DNA from 2 places in the Vibrio sp. JC009 genome. Region 2 is predicted to be linked to the other one. Evidence: riboswitches for the same ligand, from Rfam matches in the RefSeq annotation. Region 2 holds a riboswitch; the other holds the start of a gene.

Region 1 (5,209 bases), on a different replicon from region 2:
TTCTTTATACCATTAAAGTGAAAACGTTTACACCGTTTAGCTATGAAAGTTTGCCTAAGTGCTTAACACTCCTCTGGCGGAGTTTTCAGTCTTACCAGTCCCTGCTCAATCTGAGTGAAGATAATATCCGTCAGCTCAGGCAGAGAAAGCAGGTTAAACGCTTCACCCTTCTCACCTTCTGCGATTGCCACATCACAAAGCTCGGAAAGCTGAGCCTTAATCTCTGTCATATCTTTGATAAAGTGATTACCCGATACCAGCAGCATTGGGATGATTCTTAGCTGAGGTTTAGCATCGCTTTCACCCTGCTCTATTCTTCTCTTCAGAGCCGTTACAAGCAGATCGAACGGCATTGCGCCTTCCAGTGAACAGGAGATGTTTTTCTCTGAAAGCTGTGAAAGCAGAGTATCGCAGTAGCTGATTGCCTGATGCCCGGCGTTGTCCAGATATGGTGCACCGTGATGGATAAACAGGTTAATATCACTGCCGGTTTCAAAGCGTCCGTTTAGCGCAGAAAGCAGATCATTCGCTCTGTGCGTATGGTGAATAATCGCCGGAGTGTATTCGATAGCGGAAAGCGAGAAGTTTCGGAAACCCTCAACAATCAACTCTACCTGCTTATGTTCATCTGTCGGGAACAGATAGCAGGAAACCACCAGAATGCGCTGATAGCCTTCCAGATCCAGCGCCGCAAGCACAGACGGCAGGTTCAGATACTCTTCACCGCTTGCTGCCAGCTTTTTGGTTACCATGCGCGAACTCACAGCGATTCTCACTTCGCAGTTCGGATAGCGCTCTTCCACTTTGCGCTGCAGTTCGTTGTAACGTTTCTGTTCAACCACTGAGCCAAAGCAACTCAGTACTATCGCGGTTCCCTGAGTGTAATGTCTTAATCTTTTCATTTTTTCTCTCTCAGCTTTAGGCCGGTTGTTGTTCTAAAATCAGTTTTCCTTCGTGCAGACGATATTCCGTATCAGTCAGCGTTTTGCGAAGTTTCTCGTCATGGCTGACAAGAATAATAGGCAAATTTACCCGGTTTACTATGTCGATAAACAGCTGGTAGTTTTTGTCATCAAGGCCGTTGGTGGGCTCATCAAGCAACAGCACTTCCGGCTTCATTACCAGCACACTCGCCAGTGCAGCAAGTCTTTTCTGACCGCCGGAAAGGCGGTAACTTACGCTGTGAGCCAGATGCTCAATACCCAGATCTTTGAGGGTTTTCATCGACATCTCTTCCGCTTCTTTCTGGTTGTACCCCTGATTGATGGGGCCAAAGCAGACATCTTCTATCACCGTAGGAGAAAACAGCTGATCATCCGGGTCCTGAAACACCAGACCTAACCGGGTGCGGAACTTTGCAAACTCTTTATCCGACTTGCAGCTATTCCCGAACAGAATCACTTCACCTTTCACATCCTGAAGCAGTCCGAGAATTATCTGTAAAAGCGTACTCTTTCCGCTGCCGTTACTGCCGGTAATGGCGACCCTGTCCCCTTTGCTCAGGGAAAAGTCTAATGCGTCGGCACACTGTTGTCCGTTTGAACGCTGGTAGGAGATACCTTTCAGCTCTATCAGTTTATTCACTTAATCTTTTCCAAAAATCACTATCTAACGGGCCAGACAGCCAAAATATCCATCGAGAAAACCACCAGCGTCAGGAACAGAAATAACATTGCTGAGCGATCAAATAACTGGCTCTGTTCTCCTTTTGATACGGGAAAATGACCACTGTATCCACGACACTTCATGGCAAGCCAGATACGGTCTGCCCGTGCCAGCGCTCTTACCAACAGCATACCAAACATATAGCCGTAGCTGCGCCAGACATGTAACCTTGGGCCGCATCCCAGACCGCGTGCTTTCATTCCAGAGCGGATGCTTGCTATCTCCTGCTGCATCACACTGATATAGCGGATACTAAACTGCAGCAGCAGAATAAACTTAGTCGGCACTCTGAGCACACAAAGCGCTTTAGTCAGTTCCAGTCCGGAAATACCGCTGCACTGCGTCATCATTAGCATGGCGGAAAGCGAAGCTTTGAAAAAGATCTCCTGCGCCTTAACCACTCCCGGCTCTGAAAGTACCAGAGGCCCCCAGTGAATCACCTGATCGCCGACGTAATTGAAAGGCAGAGGCAAAATGGTAAGCAGTACAACGCTATCGATAATAAGCAGGCGCTTCAGGCCAGTGGCAAAGCCCATAGGACTTTTCAGCCAGAGCAGACAGGCAAGAATAAAGTAACCAGCAAAAGAGAGCGGATTAGCAGACAGCACAATAGCGACGATCATAAATATCGCCAGCAGGATCCGGGTATGTGCTAGTCCATACTCAGCACTGCCCGCTTTTACGTTGCCTGATAAAACCCCTTCTATCATGCCTGTGCCGTTTTTCTGTTTCTGACCAGAACCAGAAGCCCGAACAGGCCAAGGATATAGCCTATCCCGCCAAGAATATCGTGCATAGTTCATAGTAAGCAACGTGGCCCTGACCACCATCGCCACGAACTGAATAGGAATCCGGCACTACAGGATCTATGGTAAAGAAGCCTTCTTCATCAGCAACTGCCGTACCGACAACTTTACCGTCTTTCAATAGCTGAACTTTAACGCCAGCCCCGGCTGGATTAGCACCGCCAACAAAATAAACCTCACCTTCGATATAACTTTCTTCCGGATACACAGACATACGGATCTTGTGAGCATAAGCCGATAAACTCACACTTAGAGTACATAAAATAAGAAGCATTAAACCGGCAAATTTTGATAATAACTTAGTCATTTTCTACAACTCTCTTAACCCCGGACACTCATTAGTTCCGGGCGACTTTTCTTAAGCAATTTTAATGTAAACGCGAAAATCACACCTTCCAGTGCAGCCAGCGGCAAGTGGGCGATAATAACCAGAGAAGCACTATTCATAAATACATCACCGGACAGTACAAGCACCAGTGCAACCATCAGGCTGGTAAGAAATACCGAGCCAAAGCCAGCCAGAAAGCCAACCACTGAAGGTGACCATTTATCCATATAAGGTCTGAGAAGCACACCAACTAAAACCGCCGGAACGGCAATATTCATGGTGTTGACGCCAAGCACCAGGATTCCACCAAAGCCAAAGAATACAGCCTGAAGAACAAGACCAATCAAAACTACGGGAAAAGCACTCCAGCCCAACAGAAGACCGATCAATCCGTTAAATATAAGGTGAACACTGGAAGGCCCGATGGGAATATGAACCAGAGAAGCCACAAAGAAACATGCTGCAAGTACTGCTGCCTGTGGGATCTTGCTGTCAGTGAGCTGGCGCAGACCGAGATATGATCCGCCAATAGTGATTGCGGCTCCGGCAGCCAGAACCGGCATACTTAGTACGCCATCTACAATATGCATATCTTCCCCGACAAAATATCTGAACTGCGCTGGGAAGAGTTTGAGAAATTATCAGAAACCACTTCTGAGTGCTCCCGCCCAGATCGTAAGCAATATGAATTCACATCTAGCAGGTTCTGACTTATGGCATTCGTTAGTGGCGATGCTATTTACAGTTGCGGGTACAGTCCAGGACTCTCACCTGATTCACTTTCAGCCCAAAGGCTCACTAGATAAAGTCTGTGGAGTATCGCACACCGATTTCTGGTCACAATTGATTGCGATCAATTTTGAAGTAACGGCAGATTTGCGTATTGATAAATCTGATTGAGCTGATAAATACTCGCCGTTCTATAGATATTTATTGCCAATAAATGGATGGCTGATCACTCTTCTTCAGTCGATATTGGCGCAAACAGCAATTCCTTTAGGAACAGGATCGCCCACATCTGCAGCAATACCCAAATCATCATTTGAATGGTATACATACGCCCTCCCTTGGCTCCGCCTGGTAATCATCATGATTATCTATTAACCAAGATACTGAATTACCGACTGACATACCAGATGGGAAAGGCGCAGATTTAGTCAGTTGAATGGGATACAGATTTCCACACTACAATAGAGACTAGAGCAAGCAAGATACGCTTAATAGAAGTGGCTAGGCAGGTGGATCTCACTGGAAAATAGCATAAAAAAAGCGAAGCTGGGTGCTGTAGAGTCCGCAATAACCTTTTACTCTACAACACGCCTTGAGCAGATTCCCATTTTCATGGGAATGACGAACTGTTTAGCTAAAAATGAAACGAGTAGTTGTGGCGACTTCTTCTATCTACTCATCCGAATAACCGTAGGCTTTCTGCCAAACCTGATTAATCTCATGATCAAAAAGATAAAAATAAATATCGATATCCTTAAACTTAGACTCCCTGCAAACATCCAGAGAAATCTGAGCCGCCTCATGCAGCGGATAACCATACACCCCACAGGAAATAGCCGGAAATGCAACAGAATCACACCCATTTTCCAGAGCCAGATACAGTGAAGAGCGGTAAGCCGAAGCCAGAGTTTCTGCCGGAGACGGATCGGAATGATATATCGGCCCGACAGTATGAATCACATAATCGGCATTCAGATCACCCGCCGGAGTGATCCGAGCCTCTCCAGCCGGACAACGCACCCCATTCACTTCCGGAACCTGATAGCAGGCCTCAAGCAGCTTAGGTCCCGCCGCCCGGTGAATGGCACCATCAACACCGCCTCCCCCCAGCATTCTGGAGTTTGCAGCATTCACAATCGCGCTGACACTTGCGCGGGTAATGTCCCCCTGAAGAATTCGGATATTGGTCATGGCTTCCTCCGGTCGGAATGCAACTGATATATTTAGTTTAGTCATGAACGGAGGTTTGTTCCGACATATAACCGCGGCGAAAACCAATGAAACTACCAGCAATCAAATACTAGTTGAATACATCAAAGCTCTTCGGAATACTTCTCCACATGCAAATTCAAAAAGTGCATACCTGCGGAGCTCAGAACATAATGCTTATCACCGCATAGATATAAGAAGTTCCTGTCAGCAAGATAGGCTATTGCCTTATCCCAGTTTTCTATTCCAATAGCCTGACGGATATCATTGTAAATAGTTTGCTCTGCAATTTCTTCAAGAGCAGTTCGGCCCAGGCCAATGACAGGCGTTGCCAGATCGTCAAGGTCAAAACCTTTGTCTACCCAGTAGCGCGCAATGATCAATAACATCGCCTGGATCTTAGTTGCGTTGGTATCCGCATCTTCCTCGGCTTCACTGCGGCTAATATAGAAAAACTCACCTTCAACATTAA
Region 2 (5,209 bases):
TTTGAGTCTGATATGCATTCCCACGGAGGACCGTGGGAACGAGATTTTTGCATAACTATTCAAGATTGAATCTGATGCTATAAGTCCTGAAACGGCTATAAATTATGCGTTATTCAGATGAGCACGAATAACCTGTAACACGCCGCCCTCGTTGTTACCCGGAGCAGAAAAACGGGCGTATTTTTTCACGCCTTCATGCGCGTTTTCTACGGCGTAGGAGTGATAGCTGGACTGAAGCATTTCCACATCATTGAAGTAATCACCAAAACTCATGGTTTCGTTATAACCGAAATTCAGCCTTTCCTGCAGGTTTTCGATGGCCGCTCCCTTTGAAGCCTCGGAATTCATAATATCCAGCCAGACACGGGCACTGATGACGACTTTATGATCATGGCCAAACATCTGGTTGATGCCTGGATAGACCTTCTCTTCGGTACCATCAAAATGGCAGATGGCGACTTTGATAAATTCATCTTCTACAGTCAGAAGATCTTCTACATAATGGCAGCGTTCATAGTATTTACTGAACTCTTCCAATGCATCCGCTGCCTGAGTTTCGATATAAGCTGACTGCTTTCCGCACAGAACGATATGCGCTCCTTCAATGGAACGGGCATGATTGATAATGTTGTTGATGTTTTCCTGCCCCATAGTGCAGCTATAAAGCTCCTGGCCTTTATGCATTACCATGGTGCCGTTTTCAGCAATAAACATCATTCGGTCTTTGATTGGTTCAAAGGTCTTTAACAGGCTGTAGTACTGACGGCCAGAGGCGGCAGCGAAGATGATGTTGTTTTCTTCAAGCTGTTCATATAGCCCGAAAAATGCAGGATCCAGTTTTCCCTTTTCATCTAAAAGCGTACCGTCCATATCCGCTGCGATAAATTTAATGTTGTCTGAGCTCACTGATAACTACCTTAAAATGCCTGACAAGTTCTGATTCGGTGAAGGAGTATATGTGTTTGAAGTCACAAAATATAGGCTTTTACGCTTATATCATGTGTGATTTCGTTGCATTTCAGGCAGATTGTATCCGTGATCTATGTCACTATAATGAAGTGGTGTAAATGTATCGGTATTTTTGCGCTTGTTAGCTGTTGATTTTAAAAAGTCACGCTTTATCAATATGTTGCTTTTGTAAATTAAAGGACTTATTTATCGATTTGCCTATTTTTCAAAGGGCGATATTTATCTATTGTCTAAAATTGATAAGCGTCAAAATTATTAGTAATGCCATATGAGAGACTTCCTCAACTTATTTAGTACCAGATAGCGTCTGCTATCTTAGTGAATCAGGTGAAAATCCTGGGCTGTACCCGCAACTGTAAGCGAATAAATTACCGGCAAATTGAGGCCGGATTCGTAAGCCAGAACCTGCTAAATAGAACATATTTTATAAAGACTGGGCGGGATCACTCAGCATTGCTTTTCTATGATTCCCGCCAAATTGTTCTCGTAACTTAAAACCAGTCTTTACCGTCTTACGTCATTTTCGTGATGATGAAGACGAACTTGAATTCCTGCTCCGTCGTCATTCCCGGGATGACGGCGGTGGTTGGCTTTGGAGTGATATAAGTGGCGTGTTTCGTGAGCGCGAAGCGACGACAAAAATGAGTTATATGGATTGGAAATTAAGTGGGTAAGTTAAAGCGTTCAAAGCACAATGAAGAATTGCGCCACGGTTATACGACAGGTGCATGTGCTGCGGCAGCTGCAAGGGCTGCGGTGAGAATGCTTATTCAGCAGACTCCTTTTTCACATATCGAAATACAGCTGCCAAACCGGGACTTTGTCACCTTTGAACTCTGCCGTCTTGAGGGAGCAGAAGAGGTGACTGCAGGCATCATTAAAGATGCCGGTGATGATCCGGATTGCACACATGGTTTAGAGATTCAGTGCAGCGCCAGACGTATAAGCGAGCCGGGTATTTTCCTTAAAGGCGGAAAAGGCGTAGCCACAGTGACTTTGCCGGGACTGGAACTACCTGTGGGAGAACCAGCCATTAACCCGGTGCCGAGAGCCAATATTTTAGAAATGGCAAAGCTGGAATGGCAGAAAGCAGATGAACAAACAGGGCTGGAACTGACCATTTCAGTTCCCGGCGGTGAAAAAGCGGCGAAAGAGACCATTAGTGAAAGACTCGGGCTTATCGGTGGCATCTCGATTCTGGGAACCCGGGGTACGGTTAAGCCGTTTTCGACCTCTGCTTATGCGGCATCGGTAAGGCAGTCGGTTCAGATTGCCAGGGCCAATGGCTCTGAGCACCTTGTATTAACCACAGGCGGACGCTCAGAAAAGGCGGCTATGGCTTTGCTTCCTGACCTGCCGGATATGGCCTTTATCCAGGCAGGTGATTTTATTGGTGTCGGTTTGCGGGCTTCGAAACGCTACAGTGTAACGCGTGTTACGCTGGTGACCATGATTGGCAAAATGGGCAAGCTGGTTTCAGGGCGAATGATGACTCATGTTTCCGGCCATGCAATTGACTTTCAGCGCCTGAGTGAGCTTGCGAAAGAGGAAGGCTTGTCTGCGTCTTTGTGCGGTGAGATAACTTGTGCAAATACCGGACGGCATGTGCTGAATTTGGTACGTGACAATAATGAACAGAGTTTTCTTAACCGTTTATGCAGGGAAACTCAGGCACATGCCAATCGCTATACCGCGGATGCGCTGGAAATTGATGTGATTTTGATTGATTTTGATGGGAAGGAGTTGGCTCGCAGCTAATTCCTTCCATATATAGTCATTTCAACAGTCGTCGTCATTCCCGTGAAAACGGGAATCTGATTAAGGCGCGTTGTAAGGTATAAGGTTATTTGTAGCTCTACAGCGCACAGACAGTAGATCCCGGATAAAAGCTTCGCAATTTCCGGGATGACGAAAGTAGACGGCTTTGAAGTGACGAGAATTAAGGGATTCGGCTAAGACGAAACCTAAAACAGTATTCAGGTGGAAAAACAATGGAAAAAATGAAGCAGATGACCCGTCAGGGGCAGGTAATTGAAAATGACTCGTTTTCGATTATCGATCAGGAAATCCACCAGTTTCATGGCGGTCATAACTTCGATGAAAAACAGTGGCCTGTGGTAAGAAGAGCAATCCATACCACGGGTGATTTTGAGTTTGCCAAACTATTTCACTTTAGTGAAGGTGCGGTGGAAGCCGGTATCGAGGCGATTAAGTCAGGTTGCCCGATTGTCAGTGATGTCACCATGATCACCAGCGGCCTGAGTGCGCAGCGACTGGCGGTGAACAACAACAGCGTGCATTGCTTTATCAGCGATGAAGAAGTGATAGCCATAGCCAAAGAGAAGGGTGAAACCCGCGCAATCTGGGCGATGCGTAAAGCGCGTGATTCAGGTCTGCTGGATGGCGCGATTATTGGTGTGGGTAATGCGCCTACCGCTCTGTATGAAGTACTGCGTATGGTTGAAGCCGGTGAAATAAAACCGGCGCTGATTGTCGGCATTCCTGTGGGCTTTGTTAAGGCAGAAGAGTCAAAAGACGAATTGATGCAGCAGTCAAAGGTGCCATATATCGCCAGTGCAGGGCGTAAAGGCGGCAGTCCGATTGTGGTTTCGACTATTCACGCACTTATGTACCAGACGGTGTAAATAACGATGACGAGTATAACGGTTGTTGGTGTTCCTGAAGATGGTTGCGTTAGCCTGACCAGCAAGGCAGTGAACGCTGTTGCGGCTGCGCGCGTAGTGGCAGGGCATCCGCGCCATCTTGAATGGTTTCCTCAGTTTGAAGGCCTGTTTCTGGATATGAGTCAGGGCTTTTCTGACTGGCTGAGTGAAGTGATTGACGAAAGCGAAGAGGGCGGTGTGGTTGTGCTGGCGTCGGGCGATCCTCTGTTCTTTGGTATTGGCAGTACTCTGTTAAAGAAAATGCCGGTGGACGAGCTTAGCTTTATTCCCACTCATAGCTCTGCGCAACTGGCCTTTTCAAGGCTGGGTATCCCATGGTCGGAGAGTCGCTTTATTTCCTGCCATGGCCGTAAGCTGGCGGGTTTGGTGGCTAAGATGCAGCAGGGTAATTTGTTTGCCATTCTTACCGACAGCAAAAACACGCCACAGATTGTCGCTGCACATATGAAGCAGTTCAGTGAAACCGGCTGGAAGCTCAGCGTTTGCGAGCAGCTTGGTGGCACGGAAGAAACCATCAGAACTTTCAGCGTAGAAGAACTGGCTGAGAGTGATACCGGATTTGACCCGCTCAACATTCTGGTGGCTCAGAGGGAAAATCAGGCTCTGTGGGGCGGGCACGGTCAGTTTTCTTCTGACCAAAGCTACCTGAAACGTATGCCGAAAAACGGCCTGATCACCAAGCAGTCGATCCGTCATCTTGCTCTCACCAGTATGCGGATTCAGTCAGATGATACCGTCTGGGATATAGGCACAGGCTCAGGTTCGGTTGCCATTGAGTCCGCAAAGTTTGCTAACAATGGCCAGGTATATGCCGTGGAGTGTAATGAAGAGTGCTTTGAAAGTATTCAGGCAAATATTTTTGCCCATGGCACTGATAATGTTGAACTGATTAAAGGCAAGGCTCCTGAGGCCCTGTCGGAACTGGAAAAGCCAGACGCCATATTTGTCGGCGGCAGCAGAGGTGCGATGGAATCTATTCTTTCTTACTGTCTGGATTCACTAAAGAGTGGCGGCCGTCTTGTGGTTTCGGCTGTCACTATGGATACGGTGGCGGAAGTCTACCAGTGGGCGAAGCAGAACGACGTCAGCTTTGATGCTCAGATGGTTAACGTATCCAGCACTCAACCGCTTGCTCATTATCTTCGCTATCAGGCGGAGAACCCGATTCATTTATTCACAATAACAAAAACTGTGTAGGAGAAATTCATGGACAATAATAACTTAGGTCAGCTATACGCAGTTGGTGTTGGTACAGGAGACAGCGAACTGCTTACTCTTAAAGCGGCTCGCCTGATAGCAGAAGCCGATGTGGTTGCTATCCCTGAAAAAAACAAAGGCAAAGCCGATTCATTTGCATGGGAAATCGTAACCGGGGCACTATCAGAAGAAGAGATTTCCGGTGAGCGTCTGTTTTTGCATTTTCCTATGACCCGAGACGCGTCACTGAATGTTCCTGCTTGGCAGGCGGGTGCTGAGGCGATTCTTGAGCGCCTGAAAGAAGGCAAATCTGTGGTATTTGTGACTGAAGGCGATCCGTCAGTATTCAGTACCTGGGC

The links. Region 2 has a riboswitch for cobalamin ahead of L3Q72_RS17425 (cobalt-precorrin-5B (C(1))-methyltransferase). Riboswitches for the same ligand answer to the same signal wherever they lie in the genome.
Region 1: linked by a shared signal. The riboswitch ahead of cbiM (cobalt transporter CbiM) and the one ahead of L3Q72_RS17425 (cobalt-precorrin-5B (C(1))-methyltransferase) in region 2 are both predicted to bind cobalamin.

The regions. Positions count from the first base shown of each region.
Region 1 is NZ_CP092106.1:1,162,531-1,167,739, reverse strand. It holds gene L3Q72_RS05455 (sirohydrochlorin cobaltochelatase) at 63-902, opposite strand; gene L3Q72_RS05450 (ABC transporter ATP-binding protein) at 919-1,584, opposite strand; gene L3Q72_RS05445 (energy-coupling factor transporter transmembrane component T) at 1,605-2,375, opposite strand; gene L3Q72_RS05440 (carboxypeptidase-like regulatory domain-containing protein) at 2,437-2,778, opposite strand; gene cbiM (cobalt transporter CbiM) at 2,793-3,389, opposite strand; cobalamin riboswitch at 3,480-3,617, opposite strand; gene L3Q72_RS05430 (O-acetyl-ADP-ribose deacetylase) at 4,201-4,719, opposite strand; gene L3Q72_RS05425 (hypothetical protein) at 4,842-5,209, opposite strand, start outside.
Region 2 is NZ_CP092107.1:552,588-557,796, reverse strand. It holds gene L3Q72_RS17430 (Cof-type HAD-IIB family hydrolase) at 103-906, opposite strand; cobalamin riboswitch at 1,244-1,397, shown strand; gene L3Q72_RS17425 (cobalt-precorrin-5B (C(1))-methyltransferase) at 1,636-2,727, shown strand; gene L3Q72_RS17420 (precorrin-8X methylmutase) at 2,961-3,614, shown strand; gene cbiE (precorrin-6y C5,15-methyltransferase (decarboxylating) subunit CbiE) at 3,621-4,850, shown strand; gene cobI (precorrin-2 C(20)-methyltransferase) at 4,860-5,209, shown strand, end outside.